DNA from 3 places in the Agathobaculum ammoniilyticum genome. Region 2 is predicted to be linked to each of the others. Evidence: predicted binding sites of a transcription regulator. Region 2 holds the regulator's gene; each other region holds the start of a gene.
What was found. The regulator LexA, encoded in region 2, represses DNA repair genes until DNA is damaged. The targets are predictions, from matches to a motif close to CNAACANNTGTTNG.

Region 1: a site for LexA is predicted at 1,978-1,991, ahead of recA (recombinase RecA). Genes of this name have one in related genera too.
Region 3: a site for LexA is predicted at 1,543-1,556, ahead of dinB (DNA polymerase IV). Genes of this name have one in related genera too.

The regions. Positions count from the first base shown of each region.
Region 1 is NZ_JAOQJE010000002.1:77,926-81,183, forward strand. It holds gene OCV66_RS02935 (DUF1385 domain-containing protein) at 1-917, shown strand, start outside; gene prmC (peptide chain release factor N(5)-glutamine methyltransferase) at 999-1,865, shown strand; gene recA (recombinase RecA) at 2,064-3,224, shown strand; gene OCV66_RS02950 (regulatory protein RecX) at 3,221-3,258, shown strand, end outside.
Region 2 is NZ_JAOQJE010000002.1:189,685-192,942, forward strand. It holds gene recG (ATP-dependent DNA helicase RecG) at 1-1,858, opposite strand, end outside; gene lexA (transcriptional repressor LexA) at 1,871-2,461, opposite strand; gene OCV66_RS03440 (Asp23/Gls24 family envelope stress response protein) at 2,683-3,033, shown strand; gene OCV66_RS03445 (DAK2 domain-containing protein) at 3,127-3,258, shown strand, end outside.
Region 3 is NZ_JAOQJE010000008.1:28,521-31,778, reverse strand. It holds gene pdxR (MocR-like pyridoxine biosynthesis transcription factor PdxR) at 1-283, shown strand, start outside; gene dinB (DNA polymerase IV) at 304-1,527, opposite strand; TPP riboswitch at 1,615-1,717, shown strand; gene thiS (sulfur carrier protein ThiS) at 1,791-1,985, shown strand; gene thiF (sulfur carrier protein ThiS adenylyltransferase ThiF) at 1,991-2,626, shown strand; gene mscL (large conductance mechanosensitive channel protein MscL) at 2,679-3,095, opposite strand; gene OCV66_RS09750 (thiazole synthase) at 3,195-3,258, shown strand, end outside.

The sequences.
Region 1 (3,258 bases), 110 kb from region 2:
CCACGATCGGCGGCCAGGCGATTATCGAGGGCATCGTGATGAAAGGTCCCAGACGGGTCTGCACGGTTGTCCGCAAGGCAAACGGCGAGCTGGTCGTAAAGGAGGAGGACGCGCACCAGCCCTCCGCGTTCTGGAAGCTGCCGGTGCTGCGCGGCGCCTACGGCCTGTTCATGGCCATGAAAGACGGCATCCAGGCAATCAACTATTCGGCCTCGTTCTTTGAGGACGAGGAGGTGGACGCGCCGCCCTCCAAATTCGAGATCTGGCTGGAAAATAAATTCGGCTCCGAGGGTCTGAACCGGCTGATCCTCGGTATTTCGACCGTAATCGGCATCGCGCTGCCGGTCGCGCTGTTCCTGCTGCTGCCGAGCTTCCTCGGCGGCTTTGTGCCGGAGGGCTGGGGCGTACTCGCCCGCAACGTATTGGAGGGCGCGGTGCGCGTGGTGATCTTCCTGCTGTTCATGTGGTCGGTGTCGCACATGAAGGACATCCGCCGCACGTTCGAATACCACGGCGCGGAGCACAAGACCATTTTCTGCTACGAGGCGGGCGAGGAACTGACCGTGGAGAACGTCCGCCGCCAGAACAAATACCATCCGCGCTGCGGCACCAGCTTTATGTTCGTGTTGATTATTATTGCGACGATTGTTTCGTCCATCGTGTTTTCCATCGTGGATATCACCAACCCGTTTCTGCGCATGCTGGCGCATCTGGTCCTGCTGCCGCTCGTGGTGGGCATCAGCTATGAGTTCAACCGCTACGCCGGCCGTTCGGAGAGCGTGCTTTCCCGTGCGCTGCGCTGGCCTGGCCTGATGATCCAGCACCTGACCGTGTTCGAGCCGGACGATTCCATGATTGAGGTGGCGATCACCGGCATGAAGGCGGTCATTCCGGAGGACGGATCGGACAACTGGTGAATAGGCGTCCATATCGCTGTATGGAAAGCCGCCGCGCGCCCTGCGGCATGCGTAAAACACATTTAGGGGGTGGGCCAAGCCTTGACCAAGACCATCAACGACGTATATATGGAGCTGTTCAAGCGCTTGAAGGAGGCGGACGATCCGCAGCCTTCTCTTTCCGCGCGCGAGATAACGGCATACGCCTGCAAGGCGGATAAAAACAAAACAGCCGACTGGGGTCATGTCTATCTGGACGACGCGACGGTGGACTATGCGCATCTGCTTTGCGACCGCTGTCTGGACGGCGAACCGCTTGCATACATACTCGGCGAATGGGATTTTTATGGGCTGACGTTCCAGATCGACCGCTCGGTGCTGATCCCGCGCTCGGATACCGAGCGTCTGTGCGAGTTGGTCATCGGACAGGCGCGGCAGCGGGTTTCGCCGCGCATCCTCGACCTGTGCTGCGGTTCGGGCTGCATCGGCATCGCCGCCGCGCATGAGGTGGAGGACGCGCGCGTCGCGGGTGTGGATATTTCCGAGGGCGCGCTGCGCGTTACGCGGGAAAACGCCCGTCGGCTGGGGGTGCAGAGCCGGTATGTCGCGCTCAAGGCGGACGTGCGCTTCCGCCCGCCGAACAATATGGGGCAGTTTGACATTCTGGTTTCCAATCCGCCCTACGTCACCCGCGCGGAGATGCGCGCGCTCGAGCCGAGCGTCGCGGATTACGAGCCGCACGAAGCGCTGTTCGGCGGGGAGGACGGGCTGGATTTTTACCGTTCGATCTGCGCCAAGTGGGGGGAGCTGCTCGTGCCGGGTGGCGTCATCCTGTTCGAGTGCGGCTACCGGCAGGCGACGCAGGTCGCCGCCATCCTGGAGGATAACCGTTTTGCCGGCATCGGCATCACGGAGGACCTTTCCGGGGTGCCGCGCATTGTGTATGGGTACAACACCCTGCTGGAATGAAACGGGGGAAAAGCCTCCGGAATATGTACCGCTCAGCGAACAGATCGAACGCGGCGCGCAGGCCGCCGCGCCGTCCACAGACGAAAGTGAAAAATAAAAAGCAGGAAAACATCGAACAAATTTTCGATTTTTCTTGCTTTTATTTTTTGCCACTGGTATAATGGATGCAGGAATCAACAAACAAGCAGGAGGCTCTTTATGGCTACCAAAAAACAGCTCGAACCGGTCGCGCCCGCGGCCGATAAAAAGAAAGCGCTCGCCGCGGCGCTCGGTCAGATCGAAAAGCAGTTCGGCAAGGGTTCGGTCATGCGTCTCGGCGAGAACGCCGGCATGCAGGTAGACCATATCCCGACCGGCTCGATCGGGCTGGATCTCGCGCTGGGCATCGGCGGCCTGCCGCGCGGCCGCATCGTGGAGATCTACGGGCCGGAATCCTCCGGCAAGACCACGGTTGCGCTGCACTGCGTGGCCGAGGCGCAGAAGCTGGGCGGCACCGCCGCGTTCATCGACGCGGAGCATGCGCTCGACCCCATATACGCCAAGGCGCTGGGCGTGGATATCGACAGCCTGCTGGTTTCCCAGCCGGATACCGGCGAGCAGGGGCTTGATATCGCGGAGGCGCTCGTGCGTTCGGGCGCAATTGATATTGTGGTCATCGACTCGGTCGCCGCGCTCACCCCGCGCGCCGAGATCGAGGGAGAAATGGGCGATTCGTTCGTCGGCCTGCACGCCCGCATGATGAGCCAGGCCATGCGCAAGCTGGCCGGCTCGATCGCCAAGAGCCAGTGCGTAGCTATTTTTATCAACCAGCTTCGTGAAAAGGTGGGCGTGATCTATGGCAGTCCGGAGGTCACGACCGGCGGCCGCGCGCTCAAATTCTACGCCTCCGTGCGTATCGACGTGCGCCGTACCGAGCATATCAAGTCCGGCGCGGAGAATATCGGCAGCCACACCCGCTGCAAGGTGGTCAAGAACAAGGTCGCGCCGCCGTTCAAGGAGGCCGAGTTCGACATCATGTACGGCGAGGGCATCTCGCGCACAAGCGAGCTGGTCGATCTGGGCGTCAAATACGGCATTGTGGGCAAGTCGGGCGCGTGGTTCTCGCTGGGCGAAATGCGCCTGGGACAGGGGCGCGACGCGGCCAAGCAGTATTTCAAGGACCATCCCGAGCTTGCGGACGATGTGCAGAAGCAGATCATGGAAAAAGTTGAGGAGGAGCGGCAGAAGGCGCATCAGACCGCGGCGGCCCGTCCGGCGTCCGTAGCGGCGCCTGCGGCCAAGCCCGCCGCACCCAAGGCCGGCGCTTCGCGGGCCGTGTCCATCGACGCGGACGATTTTGACGACCTGGATGAAGAATGAACGGGGATAAATACCACGCGGCGCTGGACGCGGC
Region 2 (3,258 bases):
CGAAAAAGTCGCCCGGCCCGCGCTGGGCGAGGTCGGCGCGCGCGATCTCGAACCCGTCGCCGGTCCGGCACAGGATTTTCAGGCGTTCGCGGGCAGATTCTCCCTTGTCCGCGCCGAAAAACACGCAGTAGGACTGCCGCGGCCCGCGCCCGACCCGCCCGCGGAGCTGGTGGAGCTGGGACAGGCCGAAGCGGTCCGCGTCCTCCACTACCATCAGGTTGGCGTTCGGCACGTCTACGCCGACCTCGATCACGGTCGTGGCGACCAGGATATCATACTGCCGCGCGGCGAAATCGCGCATCACCTGCTCCTTGTCCGCGTTTTTCATGCGGCCGTGCAGCACGGCAACGCGGCGGTGCGGCAGGGCGGCCTGCAGGTCCTTTGCGTGCTGCTCCGCGCTTTTGAGGTTTAATTCGCCCTCCTCGACCAGCGGGCAGACGACGTAGGCCTGCCCGCCTGCCGCAATCTGCTTGTCGATAAAGGCGGTGATGCGCCGGCGCATATTTTCTCCCACCGCGTAGGTCTCGACCGGACTGCGGCCGGGCGGCAACTCGTCCAGCACGGATACGTCCAAGTCGCCGTACAGAATGAGCGCGAGCGTGCGCGGAATGGGCGTAGCTGACATGACCAGCACATGCGGCGTTTCCCCCCCCTTGGCCGAAAGCGCGGCGCGCTGTGCCACGCCGAAGCGGTGCTGCTCGTCCGCAATGACCGCGCCCAGCCGGTGAAAGGCCACGCCCTGCTGGATGAGCGCGTGCGTGCCGACCACGACCTGCGCCGCGCCGGTTTCGATTGCGGCGAGCGCGGACCGCTTCTGCGCCGCGGTCATCGAGCCGGTGAGCAGGGTGCAGGAAATGCCCAGCCGGCCCAGCAGGGGGGCGAGCGTTTCCGCGTGCTGGACGGCGAGGATCTCGGTCGGCGCCATGAAAGCGGCCTGCCAGCCGTTCTGCGCGGCCAGCGCGCACAGCGCTGCCGCCACGACCGTCTTGCCCGAGCCGACGTCGCCCTGCACCAGCCGGTTCATCGGCCTGCCGGAGGCGCAGTCCGCCGCGACCTCCCCGATCGCGCGGCGCTGCGCGCCCGTGGGGGCGAAAGGCAGCGCGTCCAGATAGGCGTCCAGCCCGCTCTGCGCGAAAAGGATGCCGGAATCGGCGCGGCGGCGCTCCTTGAGCTGCTGCAGGCCGCAGCACAGCAGGAACAGCTCCTCGAACACCATGCGGCGGCGCGCCTCGGCAACTTCGTCCGCTGTCTGTGGGCGGTGGATGGCGGCCAGCGCGTCGGCCGCGTCCGGCAGGCGGTATTTGGCGCGCAGCACCTCGGGCAGCGGGTCGGGCCAGTCGCCCGGCACGGCGGCGAGCGCGGCTTCGGTCACGCGCTCCAGGTCGCGCTGGGTCAGCCCCGCGGTCAGCGGATAGACCGGCACGATGCGGCCTGGGTGGTCCGCGTCCGGCGCGACCTTTTCGGACTGGGGCGAAATGAGCGTCCGCGCGCGGCCAAAGCCCTGTATGCGGCCGTAAAACACATATTCCTGCCCCGCGCGCACCAGCGCGGCGGCGTAAGGGTTGTTGAACCAGGTGACGTGCAGTAAGCCGGACTCGTCAAAAATCGTGCATTTGACCAGCGTCAGCCCCTTGCGGATGCGGCTGAGCTTGGGTTCGGTACCCACGACCGCGCGGACGGTGTATTTGTCCTCCGCGCCGATATCCGCGATGCGGGTGATGCGGGTGCGGTCCTCATAGTCGCGCGGATAGGTCTCAAGCGCGTCGCGCAGGGTGCGGATGTGCAGTTTTTCAAACAGCTTCGCCTTTTTCGGGCCGATGCCCTTGACGAATTGGATGCTGTCGTCCAGTGCCGGCATAGGCGTCGCTCCTTAATATTCCCGATAGACCGCTTTGACCACGCCGAGGATCTGGCAGCCCGTACCGTTGATAGGCGGGTAGGCCGGATTTTCCGGCATCAGCCATACGCCGTCCTGCGTGAGGTTCAGCGTTTTGCAGGTGGCCTCGTCCTCCAGCAGGGCGATGACGATATCGCCGCTGCGAGCCTGCGCGTCCTGCCGGACGATGACGAGGTCGCCGTCCAGGATGCCGGCGCCGGTCATGGAATCGCCGCGGATGCGCAGGGCATAGTATTCCCCGCCGCCGGCCGCCGGCTCGAACGGGACGTATCCGATATGCTCCTCCACCGCAAGGATGGGCAGGCCGGCCGTTACCCGCCCGAGGATGGGGACGCGCGGCACCATGGACGGGCCGCTGACCGGCGTCAGCGCGCGGGATTTATGTTCGCTCGGCTCGAGATAGCCCGCCTCCTGCAGCTTTTTCAGATGCGCGTGTACGGTCGAGGGGGAACGCAGGTCCATTTCAGCGCAGATCTCTCGCACGGAGGGCGGGTAGCCATGCTCCAGGGAGAATTCGCTGATATAATCGAGGATGCGCTGCTGTTTTGGGGAAATTTTTTTCATGGGGTCTGCACTCCTTCACACCTTGCCTGAAAGGAACATACGTTCGCATTTTCTTCATTATACCGTATTATGGCGGGAAAAGCAAACATTTGTTTCTATTGTTGCCGGAAATTTATAGATTCATGACATGCTTTCCGCATTTTGCTTGTATTTACAGGGCATTTGATATAAAATATAAGATAAGTAACCAGACAGCCAACCAATCACAGGGAGGGTTTTCTATGACGATCAAGACTGATCTTGGATATATCGAAATCACAAACGAAGTGCTGGCCGGCATCGCGGGCTATGCGGCTTCCTCCTGTTTTGGAGTGAAGGGCATGACCATCCGCTCGATGTCGGACGGACTGGCGCACCTGCTCGGACGGGAGAACCAGTCCCGCGGCGTTAAGGTGGCCGAGGCACCGGACGGCGGCGTCGATATCGACCTGCACATCGCGGTGGAACACGGGGTGAACATCGCGACCGTGTGCCGCTCGATCATCGGCGAGGTGCGCTACCATGTGGAGCGTCTGACCGGTGTAGACGTAAAAAACGTGGACGTTTATGTGGAGAGCATTCGCGCGGACTGATAAGCAGGGGGTGCAGACCCCTGTATCCCCATACCGCCGCCGTTCGCGGGGCGCGGACGCGGTCTGAAAACAGAGATTAGGGAGAGTATGCATATGGCAGATCAGAAAATAGACGGCGCGCTTTTCAAATCCATGGTGATCGAGGGCGCGCTCGCCATTGCGGAAAACAAGGAGCGCGCCAATGAACTGAATGTGTTCCCCGTACCGGACGGCGATACAGGCACC
Region 3 (3,258 bases), on a different contig from region 2:
GCTCATGGCCGCGCTCGACCGGGAGCTGGCCGGCCTGCCGCACGAGGTTTCGCGCTCCGAAGCCGGACTGCACCTGCTGCTGCATATGCGCAGCGGCATGCTGGAAGGCGAGCTGATCAACCGGGCACGCGCGGTCGGGGTGCGGGTCTACGGTCTGTCCGCCTATTACACGCCGCCGGTCAAGCCGCCGCGGGCCACGCTGGTGCTCGGCTACGCCGGCCTGACCGAGCGCCAGATCGACGAAGCCGCCGCGCTTCTGCGTCAGGCCTGGGACGGCCGCTGAAGCAATAAGCCCTGATACTGTCAGGGCTTATTTTCTTCTTTTTCCTTATCCTCTTTCTTTACCGAGTGGGCGAACACCACCGACTGGTCTCCGAACCGCTCCCGCAGTGCATCCACCGTCCGGTCCAGCCGGCGCTGCTTTTCGCGCGCCTGCCGCGCTTCCGCTGCGTCAAACAGGGAAAGCTGCTCGCACGACTGCGCTTCGGGCAGCAGGTTCGCCGCCGTGACCGACAGCATCCGGATCGGCCTGCCGATCTGCCAGTGCGCGCGCAACAGGGCCATGGAAATATCGATCAGCGCGCGCGTGGAATTGGTCGGGCGTTCCAGCGTGACCTGCCGCGAGCGGTTGCGGAATTCCGGATCGCGGATGCCGAGCTGCACGGTCTGGCACACCAGCCCATGCCGCCGCAAGCGGCGGCCGACATTGTCGCACAGTGCGGTCAGCCCCATCCGGCATTCGTCCTCGCCCACCAGATTATGCGCGAATGTCATGCTGTTCCCCACGGATTTGACCTCGCGCTCCTCGTAAAACGGGCGCACCGGCTCGTCGTCCTCCCCGCGGGCGTAGCACAGCAGGGTGTCGCCCATTTTCCCGAAAACGCCGTGCAGGAACGCAGGGTCGCACACGGCCAGATCGCCTATGGTATACACGCCCAGGCGGCTGAGCTTATCCAGCGCATGCCGACCCACATACAGCAGCGCGCTGACCGGCAACGGCCAGACCTTGTCCTTGTAATTCCCGCGCGAAAACACGGTTGTCCCGTCCGGCTTTTTGTAATCGCTGCCCAGCTTGGCGAACGCGCGGTTGAACGACACGCCCACCGAGATCGTCAGCCCTACCTCCACGCGCATGCGGCGGCGCAGCTCGTCCGCGATCTGCTCCCCCGTGCCGAACAGATGTGCCGTTCCGGTTACATCCAGAAAGGATTCATCAATACCGAACGGGTCAACCAGATCGGTATACTGTAGGTACAACTCGTTGCACCGGCGTGAATATTTGACATACTCCGACCGGTGCGGCGCGACCAGGCGTAAGTCTGGACACTTACGCCTGGCCTGCCAGATGGTCTCGGCCGTTTGTACACCGAACGCTTTCGCTTTCTCATTTTTTGCAAGGATGATGCCGCGCCGGCTTTCCGGATCGCCGCAGACCGCGCTCGGCCCTTCGGCCAGCGTGGGGTCGAGCAGCGTCTCCACCGAGACATAAAACGCGTTACAGTCACAGTGCAGGATCGTGCGTTCCACAGCATCCCCTCCCACCGAACATTTGTTTCTTTTATTATACCGTGAAAATTCCGTCTTGACAACCGTATCCGATCAGGTCTATACTGAGTTTGCAAGCAAGGGTGCCGTGATGAGCGGCTGAGAGGGCGAGAGCCTAACCTTTTGAACCTGTTGGTTAACACCATCGTAGGGAAGCTGTCGCATCGCAGAACATTCAAATGCCCCGGTTTTACCGCATGGTGAAACCGAGGCATTTTTTCTTGCGGAAAAGAGGGGGTATTTTGATGAAAGTAAACGGACAAACACAGCCCTGCCCTGCGTTACTGACCGTGCAGGCCCTTGTGCAGTCGCGCGGCCTTGACCCGCAGCGCGTGGCGGTGGAAAAGAACGGGCATATCATCCCGCGCAGCCGCTTTGCAGAGGAGACGCTGTGCGACGCCGACACGGTCGAGATCGTACAGTTCGTGGGCGGAGGCTGAATACGATGGTTTTAACACAGAAAGAGCTGCACGACGCGCTCTCCGGCCGGCACGGCGCCGCTGTTCAGGCGCAGCTCGACCGCGCCGCGGTCGGCATCGCGGGGCTGGGCGGACTCGGCTCCCATATCGCCGTATCGCTCGCGCGGCTCGGGGTCGGCCGGCTAGTGCTTGTCGATTTCGACGTGGTCGATGTGACCAACCTCAACCGCCAGCACTATACCATGAAAGACATCGGCATCCCCAAAACACTCGCCCTCCTGGAACAACTAGAGGCAATCAATCCATACTTAAATTACGAAACGTATACCGAGCGCATCATTCCGGCAAACGCCGCCCGTCTGTTCGCGGGCTGCGACGTGGTATGCGAGGCGTTCGACCGCCCCGACCAGAAAGCCATGCTGATCGAAACGCTGCTCGAACAGCAGCCGAAAACCCCTATCGTCTCCGGCAGCGGCATGGCAGGCTTCGGCTCGGCCAACGCCATCCGCACGGAACGGCGGTTCGGCCGCCTGTACCTCTGCGGGGACGGAATGAGCGATGTATCCGACGGGCTGGGGCTGATGGCGCCGCGTGTCGCAGTCTGCGCGGCGCACCAGGCGGCCATGACGCTGCGCCTGCTGCTAGGCGAGCACGAACCGTAACGGGCAAAAAAGAAAAAGGCCCTGCGGGCCTTTTTCCGGATGGGGTCGGCGCTTACTCCTCACGGGGCAACTCAGAGGCGCAGTGCGCGCATTTGGTCGCCGCGATCGGGATATCGCTGCAGCAATACGGGCATTTCTTGGTCGTCGGGGCGGCGGGCGCGTCCGGCTTTCTTCCCAGGCTGGTCAGCTTGTTGACCGCCTTGAGCATGCAGAACAGCACGAACGCCATAATCAGGAAATTGATGACCGAGGTCAGGAACGCGCCGTACTTGAGTTCGATTCCCGCAATCTGCAGTGTGAACGCGCTCAGGTCGGTGTTGCCCGCCAAGCCGAGGAGCGGGTTAATCAGGTTATCGGTCAGCGAGGTCACAATGCTGGTGAACGCGCCGCCGATGATAACACCGATCGCCATATCCATCACGTTGCCGCGCAGCGCGAAGGACTTGAATTCCTCAATAAACTTTTTCATACTGGCACCTCAAAATCTTTTATTTTTCTCCCTTTTCATAGTATATCGACCTTTTTCGAGCCGGTCAAGCAAAAATTCACAAAAAAAGGAGTGCTTTTTATGGCAGACAAGCTGATTCTGGGCGGGCATGAATTCACCTCCCGCTTCATCCTCGGTTCGGGCA